4 regions of the Leucobacter japonicus genome follow, and region 2 is predicted to be linked to each of the others. Evidence: predicted binding sites of a transcription regulator. Region 2 holds the regulator's gene; each other region holds the start of a gene.
What was found. The regulator LexA, encoded in region 2, represses DNA repair genes until DNA is damaged. The targets are predictions, from matches to a motif close to TCGAACANNTGTTCGA.
Positions count from the first base shown of each region.

Region 1 (2,199 bases), on a different contig from region 2:
GCGGATCGCTGCGCCGTGATCGCTGCGCACGCGCCGTGCGGCCAGCAACTGCGTGGTCGGTGAGCCCGCAAGCGGCACCGTCACGATCGTCGGGGGCACGAGCTGCCCGATCGACTCGGGGAGAATGCTCGTGCCGACCCCTGCGGCGACGAAGCCGATCGCGGTCTCTTGATGCACGACCTCCTCGGCGACACGGGCGACGCTGCCCGCCTCGCCGAGAACCTGGGTGACGCGATCCACGAACCCCGACATCATCGCTCGGGGGTAGGTGATCATCGGCACGGCACTGATGTCGTGCGCGGTGACCTCCTGCGCGGAGGCGAGCGGGTGCGTGCGGGGGAGGCAGGCTACGAGGCGCTCTTCGTAGACGACCTCGGTGCGAATCGCCGACGCTGTACGGCCGCTCACCCCGGGGGCCTCGTCGCGCACGATCGCCACATCGAGCGAGCCGTCGCGCAACCGCTCGAGTTGCTCGGACGAGGTGAGGGGGACGAGCTCGAGCGTGACGCCGGGGCGTTCCGCGCGGAATCGACGAGCCACTCCCGGCAGTACGGTCGAGTTCGCCGAGCTGACGAAGCCGACGCGCAGCGTGCCGGTGAGCCCGTCGGTGAAGTCGCGCAGCTCGCCGCGCACCTCGTCGAGTTCGGCGAGTACTGCACGGGCCCGCGTTTGCAGGTGTCGACCGGCGGCGGTGAGGCGCACGCTGCGCGTCGAGCGTTCGAACAGTGTGACGCCGAGCTCGTGTTCGAGGCGCGAGATCTGCAGGCTCAGCGGGGGCTGCGACATGTGCAGCTGTTCGGCCGCGCGGCCGAAATGGAGCTCGTCTGATACGGCCAAGAAGTAGCGCAGCTGACGGAGTTCCATGGGGTCACGATACGCCGCGAATGTTCCCATTCCGTTACCGGTTGATTACGAGCGAAACGGTATGAATTCCCGGTCAAAAGGGTATTTGACTGAGGGGTGAAACCTGGCTTTTCTGGGTTGCACCGACCCGGATTCGAAGGAGTTCACCGTGACCGCACTGACCCCGCAGACCGCCCCCAGCACCCGCATCGACATGCTCTATCTCAGCGAGCCAGAGGTCATCGCGGCGGGCGTGAAAGACATGGATCGCTGCATGGAAGTCATGGAAGAGGTACTCGTGCTGGTCGCCAAGGGCGACTACCGCATGGCCGGCAACTCGGCCAACTCGCACGGTGCGCAGATCAGCTTTCCGCAGTCGTCACCGTTCCCCGGGATGCCGCTCGACGCTGCCGACCGCCGGTTCATGGCGATGGCCGCGTACCTCGGCGGGCGCTTCGACGCGGCCGGGGTGAAGTGGTACGGATCCAACATCGACAACCGCGAGCAGGGGCTGCCCCGCTCGATCCACCTCATCGTGCTGAACGACAAAGAGACGGGCGCCCCCTTCGCCATCATGTCGGGCAACCTCGAGAGCGCGTACCGCACGGCGGCCGTGCCCGGTGCGGCAGCGAAGAAGCTCGCGCCGATCAACGCGAAGTCGCTCGGCATCATCGGCCCGGGCGCGATGAACAAGAGCGCGCTGCACGCGATGACCACCGCGCGGCCCACACTCGACACCATTCGCATCAACGGGCGCCGCAAGGAATCGTCGGAGGCGTTCGCCGACTACGTGAAGCTGCACTACCCGCAGTTCACGACCATCGAGATCGCTGAGACGGCCGAGGCCGCGGTGCGCGACTCCGACATCGTCTCCGAGGCCGTGACCGGGCTCGTCGGCTCCGAGAACTACCCCTACATCGACGGCGACTGGATCAAGCCGGGCGCGTTCCTGAGTCTGCCGGCGAACCTCAAGATGGACGAGGCCTACACGGTCTCGGGCAAGGCGCGGCTCATCGCCGACGCGAAGAAGATCTACGAGGCGTGGGCCGAGGAGTACCCCGCGCCCTCGCACGAGACGGCCTTCGGCATGATCGGCCTCTACTGGCAAGACCTCATCGACGCCGGCAAGCTCGACGAGTCGCGCGTCGTCAACATCGGCGATGTCTTCGACGGCACCGCGCAGGGGCGCGAGTTCGACGAGCAGCCGGTGCTCTTCAGCGTCGGCGGCATGGGCGTCGAAGACGTGGCCTGGGCCAAGACCGTGTACGAGAATGCGGTGGAGCTCGGCATCGGCACGAAGCTCAACCTCTGGGAAGCACCGGATCTCGCATGACCTCCGAATCTGCAACCTACGTC
Region 1 covers NZ_JHBX01000108.1:349,482-351,680, reverse strand. Annotated here, with positions in the region: gene AMS67_RS10985 (LysR family transcriptional regulator) at 1-864, opposite strand, end outside; gene AMS67_RS10980 (tyramine oxidase subunit B) at 1,013-2,176, shown strand; gene AMS67_RS10975 (FAD-dependent oxidoreductase) at 2,173-2,199, shown strand, end outside.
Region 1: AMS67_RS10980 (tyramine oxidase subunit B) is a predicted target of LexA. The motif match lies at 938-953, and genes of this name have one in related genera.

Region 2 (2,199 bases):
CGAGCTGCCCCGGTCCGTGCCAGGTGACCCGGCCGCCGCGGTCGACTGGAACGACGGGCGTACCGTCGGTGGGGTACTCGTCGCGGTCAGCGCGTCTGCCCGCCGTGTAGACCGCGGAGTGCTCGAGAAGCAGGAGCGTGCCGGAGTCGGCGCCGCGGGTCACGCGTTCCGCCGCTGCGGCCTGCAGGCGGAGCCCGTCAGCGTACTCCACAAAGTCTGGCGCGAGGCCGATGACGTCCACGCGGGGTGGTGTACCGAAACGGGCGACGGCGCGCGGCGATGCGGAGGGGGTCGGAGGTGCTGCAGCGATGCTGGACATGCGAACAGATTAGATACACTCGGTACAACAAATCAAATCGCGCGAGAAAAGGCGCGCACATCGATGAAGTGACGTGCGCGCCTCGGGTCGTGGGGCGCAGGGGTTGCTTGCGTTGCTATACCGAGCGGAAGACCGCCACCACGCGACCGAGTACTTCGGCGTGGTCGCCGAGAATCGGCTCGAACGCGCTATTGCGCGGGAGGAGCCACGTGTGACCGTCGCGGCGACGGAATACCTTGACCGTGGCCTCGCCGTCGAGCATCGCGGCGACAATGTCGCCATTCTCCGCTTCGCGCTGCTGGCGAATGACGACGAAGTCACCGTCGCAGATCGCGGCATCGATCATCGAATCGCCGACGACGCGGAGCATGAAGAGCTGGCCGTCTCCGACGAGTTGCCGGGGGAGCGGAACGATCTCTTCGACTTGCTGGTCGGCGGTGATGGGAACGCCCGCTGCAATCTGGCCGACGAGCGGCACGTATGCGGCTTCCTCGACCTGCTGGGTCGGGGCGTCTGCGACTGCGTTCGACGTCGAAGCGAGTTCGACGAGGATCTCGAGGGCCCGAGGGCGATTCGGGTCTCGCCTGATATAGCCGCCCAGCTCGAGGCGGCTGAGCTGATGGGTCACGCTGGAGAGTGAGGAGAGGCCGACCGCATCCCCGATCTCGCGCATGCTCGGCGGGTAGCCGCGGCTCTCGACGGAGCGCGCGATGCACTCAAGAATCGCCTGCTGCTTTTCGCTCAGGGGCTTCGTGGAACGGGGCACGGCGGTGTCGCTCATTGCGGTCCTTTCTCGAGCCCAGGGGGCTGTCTGGCGGCGGCGATCCATGAATGTCGGTGGTGCCTGATTCAGTGATCCCGTTGACGAAACCATAGCCGCGACATTCGAACACGGGCAAACACGTGTTCGAGTGTCGGAGAAAAAGATCGAAACATATCTTCGAACTCGGGCTTGAAGTTTCGATTCATCGAATATATATTCGAAACAGATGTTCGCACGGATGCACGTTCGTGGCGATCACAACCGAAGGGACACCATCATGAGCGCAATCGCGACCCTGACTCACGAGGCAATGCCGGCGCCGCGCGCGGCAACGGCGACGATTCGACTGACACGTCGTGGCCGTATGGTGTTCGGCGCGCTCGCGACAGTGCTGGTTGCCGGAGTGCTCGCCCTGGTGGCAGCCTTCGCGGCACCGGAAGCGATGGCAACGGCGCAGGGCTCCGATGGTCAGCAGTTCGAATATGTGGTGGTGCAGCCGGGGAGCTCACTCTGGTCGCTGGCGACGGAGCTCGACCCCTCCGCCGACCCCCGAGACCTGGTCTCGGAGATCGTGCAGCTCAACCAGCTCGACGGGTCGTCGGTGCAGGCAGGCGAGGCGATCGCTGTGCCGCTGCGATACTCAGAGAACCCGTTGGTCGTGTCGGGCGACGAACTCGGAGCATGAGGTTCTCTCGCCTCTAGACTGGTTCGGTGACCAGTCTGAGCGACCTTCCTCTCCGTGACAACCTCGTCGGCAAAGAGCCATACGGGGCTCCGCAAGATGCGGTTCCCGTCAGCCTGAACGTGAACGAGAACACGCATCCGATTCCGGAGCACGTCGCCATTGACATCGTGCAGTCGCTTGCACACGCGGTGACTGGCGTGAATCGATACCCCGATCGTGAATTCACCGAATTGCGTGAGGCGTTGGCCGGGTATCTCGGGCACGGTCTCACTCCGGAGCAGCTCTGGGCGGCGAACGGGTCGAACGAGGTGTTGCAGCAGATACTGCAGGCCTTCGGGGGGCCTGGTCGTAGTCTCCTCAGCTTTACGCCGACCTACTCCATGTACCCGTTGCTCGCCTCGGGCACCGACACCGCGTGGATTCCGGTTGAAC
Region 2 covers NZ_JHBX01000142.1:141,993-144,191, forward strand. Annotated here, with positions in the region: gene lipB (lipoyl(octanoyl) transferase LipB) at 1-319, opposite strand, end outside; gene lexA (transcriptional repressor LexA) at 435-1,100, opposite strand; gene AMS67_RS14890 (LysM peptidoglycan-binding domain-containing protein) at 1,360-1,767, shown strand; gene AMS67_RS14895 (histidinol-phosphate transaminase) at 1,794-2,199, shown strand, end outside.

Region 3 (2,199 bases), 160 kb from region 2:
GGCGGGCCCTCGTGCGCGTATCGCGCAGAGCCCGGGGCGCACGACTTCGATGCCGGGAATCAGCTGTTCGAGCTGAGCAGCGACGGGGGCGAACCGTCGCTCGTCCGTGGCAGGATCGTGGGGGTAGACGGCGAGATCCGGGCAGCGGCTCTGCGCCTCGCGCTCCCGCAACCCGACGCGTACTCCCTCTCTGCGTGCCGCCTGCGTGCACGCGACCACGATGCGATTGGCGATCAACGCGAGTGGCTCGGTAAGGGAGAGATCGTCTGCGCCGTCATCGCGCAGCAGCGCGTGCACGGGCCAATCCGGTACCCAGAACATGAGGGTGCGATCCGCGTTCATGATGCGACCAGGTGCCTGAGCGGGGCGATACCGGGGTCTGCGATGGCGCCATCTCGGAATCTGAGCGTGTGGCTGCGCGTGCCGCGGCGATCCTGCGTCTGCACGGTCAGCTCGCGGTCCGTGAGCATGCCGTACCCGTGCCCCAGCCCGTCCCAGCGGGAACAGGAGACCCGCAGCGTGGACTCGGGGCGCGGCCAGTCACCGGTCACGACCAATGCGGCGTCGTGCTCTCTCAGGCGTGCAGAGATGCGCTCCGACTCGCTGGCGCTCGGCGGCGTGGTCGGTGCCAGCAGCACCACGGTCAGCACTTCGGCCAGGGCTCCGGTGAGCCCGATCGCATCGGTGCCCGGCTCGGGGATGATGACGCACCGATCGAGTGCGATTCCCAGGGCAACTGCTGCCTCGGCGCCGAACGCCGTGTCGCCGATGATGCCGCACCACGCACCCGAAGCGGAAGCCTCTGCGAGCAGTGCCAGTGCGAGCTGCCGAGACCCGTGCACCGCATAGCTCGCCCCCATGCGCAGTGAGCCACCGGGGAGCAACGGCCGTAATCCGGCCGCAGTCGGAATCGTGCGCGCGTCGAGTCGCATCGGCTGCATCTCGGAGATGCGCTGCTGCAGCGAGCGGACGGTCACGGGGGAGTTCATGCAGGTATATTCGAACATATGTTCGAATAAGTCAATCTCGATGGCCTGGGCGCGTCGCAGCCGGGAGTCGTTCAGAGCCATGCTTCTGAGGCAGCGGTAGGATGGGGGCGATGAACGAAGACGAGCTAGACGATTACGAGCGCGAAGCCGAGCTGTCGCTGTTCCGCGAGTACCGCGATATCGCGAGCCAGTTCCGCTACGTCGTCGAGACCGAGCGGCGGTTCTACCTCGCCAACGAGGTCGACCTCAAGCGGCAAGATGCGGGGAACGACTTCTACTTCGAACTCGCCATGACTGACGTGTGGGTCTGGGATGTGTACCGTGCCGACCGGTTCGTGAAATCGGTGCGTGTGCTGACCTTCAAAGACGTGAATGTCGAAGAGCTTTCGGCGCGTGAGTTCTCCCTGCCGCAGGAGCTCGCGCTCGACGAGTGATCGCATATCTGCTCCGGTGACTCGTCCCCGGCGCAGGCATCGTATGTGAACCGGGGTCTTCTCCACAGATCCGACTGATCCCTCCGTGCGGCGTCGCTCCAGCGAGCATGCTGGTGCGCCAGGAGGTGCATCATGACGCACACGGCAGCAACGCACACAGCCCAGGAAGACGATTGGTCACCCGGAGTTCAGCAACCGCACAACCAGGCGCTCGGCGCGCACGGCGAATCGCTCGCGGCGGCGTACCTGGAAGCGCTCGGGTATCGAATCCTCGCACGTAATTGGCGCAACCGGTCGGGTGAACTCGACCTCGTCGCGCGAGACGGCGAGACGGTGGTCGCGATCGAGGTGAAAACCCGCAGCGGCACCGGGTACGGCAGCCCCTTTGCGGCGATCACGGCGCAGAAGGCATCACGCATTCGGCGACTCCTGCTCGATTGGGTGCGCGGCTACGCCCTTCGGGGTGCCGAGCTGCGCATCGACGCGATCGCCATCACGATGCGTGCGAATGCGGAGCCGCGCATCGAACACCTGCGGGGAATCGCGTGAGCGGCGTGGTGTGCCGGGCGGCCTCCATCGCGCTGACCGGACTGCAAGGCACCGCAGTGATGGTCGAATCGGCCGTCTCGCAGCAGTTGCCCGGAATCGCCATCATCGGTCTTCCCGATGCCGCGCTCGCCGAAGCAAAACTGCGGGTGCGCACCGCCACCGCTCAGGTGGGCCTTCCGCTCTCGGATCGGTTTCACACCATTAACCTCAGCCCAGCGTCTCTGCCC
Region 3 covers NZ_JHBX01000142.1:299,821-302,019, forward strand. Annotated here, with positions in the region: gene AMS67_RS15570 (DNA polymerase Y family protein) at 1-342, opposite strand, end outside; gene imuA' (DnaE2-dependent mutagenesis accessory factor ImuA') at 339-989, opposite strand; gene AMS67_RS15580 (DUF2469 domain-containing protein) at 1,100-1,423, shown strand; gene AMS67_RS15585 (YraN family protein) at 1,556-1,972, shown strand; gene AMS67_RS15590 (YifB family Mg chelatase-like AAA ATPase) at 1,969-2,199, shown strand, end outside.
Region 3: imuA' (DnaE2-dependent mutagenesis accessory factor ImuA') is a predicted target of LexA. The motif match lies at 1,000-1,015, and genes of this name have one in related genera.

Region 4 (2,199 bases), on a different contig from region 2:
GCCGGAGCTCTCGGGTCACCGCAAAGATCGTCACCTCGGGCGCATCTTCGCAGCGACGGATGATGCGCGTTGATTGGAACACTTCGAGCACGCAGGCGTCGAACGCCGTGATCGCCGGCCGTTCGAGGACCGCGTAGAGCACGCCCTCCTCGGGGTGCTCACCGACCGGCTCGGGGTGCGGATCGAACCGGGCGTCGAGCGGGCCGTAGTTCCGGAAATCATGCCAGCGCACGGGGTGCGGGCCGGCCGTCTTCGAAATACGAGCGAATGCGGTGCCGGCGGGAAGTGAGCGCACCCAGGTGGGGTCGGCCTCGAGGTCGGGGAAACGAGAAGGATCGACCTCGGGCAATCGTTCACTCATGGGAGTCGATGCAGCGCATCGTCGACCGCAATGGCCGCGGCCGCCGGATCCCCGCCCTGTGCGAGCCATTCGAACGGAGCGAGTTCCTCCCCATCGCCCCGAAGCGACGGTGCCGGTGACGTCAGTACCCGTTCAGCCAGCAGCATGGGGGTGCCTGCCGGAATCGCCCGCGCCACCGTGCCCCAGCCGTTGAGCTCGCGGTCATGCGGGAACTGGAATCGCGGCAGGTACCAACCGTCGCTGCGGCGCTGCGCGAGCAGCGAGCCAGCCGCGCACCGCTGCCGCACCCGGGCCGCAGTCACGCCGAGCATCTCGGCGGTTTCCGTCACCGTCGCGCTTCGATCGGCGACGTGGCGATCCCACAGCATTCCACGCGTCGTCGCTGCAAGCGGGGTCGGCTCGCGGAGTTCGGTTTCCGTCACCCCGAAACGTGCCAACGACTGAACTTCGGAGGCGCTCAGCCCTCGCGAGTCTGCAGCTTGATGCGCGAGCACGCCGGCGAGCAATGCCTCGGCGGCGTCCAGGCGCTCGTGATCGATCTGCGTGACGAGCGCATGGACACGCTCGACGGCGGGATCAGTACGTGCGCGGGTGGAGCGACGCGCGATGGGCGAGAGCTGCGGCAGGGACACGGCGATTCCTTTCGTTGCCTTATGTCGATAATACTCGCGCGCGATCGAACTCGCCAAGGCCGAAAGGCGATCCATCGTACGTATGTTCGAATTCTCGGCAACGGCGACGTAGAATGGAGCGGTGACTACGACGCCCACTGCTCCCATCCGCTCCTCATCCGCTCACGCCCAGATCAGCGTGCAAGGGGCGCGCGTCCACAATCTCCAGAACGTTGACCTGTCGATTCCGCGCGACTCAATGGTGGTGTTCACCGGGTTGTCCGGCAGCGGCAAATCGAGCCTGGCGTTCGACACGATCTTCGCCGAGGGGCAGCGACGTTACGTCGAATCGTTGAGCGCCTATGCCCGACAGTTCCTCGGCCAGGTGGATCGGCCTGACGTCGATTTCATCGAGGGCTTGAGCCCCGCCGTGTCCATCGACCAGAAATCGACCAACCGCAACCCTCGATCGACGGTGGGCACGATCACCGAGATCTACGACTACATGCGGTTGCTCTGGGCCCGCATCGGCGTGCCGCACTGCGCCGTATGTGGGGAGCGAATCGCCTCACAGACGGTGCAGCAGATCGCCGACCAGTTGATGGAGCTTGACGAGCGCACGCGCTACCAGGTGCTCGCGCCGGTCGTGAGCAAGAAGAAGGGGGAGTTCGTCGACCTCTTCCAAGACCTCGCCGCGAGCGGGTATTCTCGCGCACTCGTCGACGGCGAGATGATCCAGCTCTCCGATCCGCCCCAGCTGAAGAAGCAGGTGAAGCACGACATCTCAGTCGTCGTCGACCGGCTCGTCGCAGGCCCCGAGATCCTCGGCCGCCTCACCGACTCACTCGAAACCGCACTCAGGCTTGCGAGCGGCATCGTCGCGATCGAATTCGTCGATCAAGACGCCAACGCCTCTGATCGAGTGCAGCTCTTTTCGGAGCATCTCTCGTGCCCGAACCAGCACCCCGTGCAACTTACCGAAATCGAGCCGCGCACATTCTCGTTCAATGCACCCTTCGGCGCATGTCCGACCTGTTCCGGTCTCGGCACCAGCATGTCGGTCGATGAAGATCTGGTTTTGGGCGACCCCGAGCTCTCCATCGCGGAAGGCGTCATCGTCCCCTGGACCAGCCAGGGCAAGAGCCTGTACCAGTACTACGAGAAGCTGCTCGTCGGCCTGTCCGACGACCTCAATTTCTCGCTGAAGACTTCATGGTCCGATCTCGG
Region 4 covers NZ_JHBX01000077.1:201,922-204,120, reverse strand. Annotated here, with positions in the region: gene AMS67_RS02110 (hypothetical protein) at 1-361, opposite strand, end outside; gene AMS67_RS02105 (hypothetical protein) at 358-993, opposite strand; gene uvrA (excinuclease ABC subunit UvrA) at 1,115-2,199, shown strand, end outside.
Region 4: uvrA (excinuclease ABC subunit UvrA) is a predicted target of LexA. The motif match lies at 1,068-1,083, and genes of this name have one in related genera.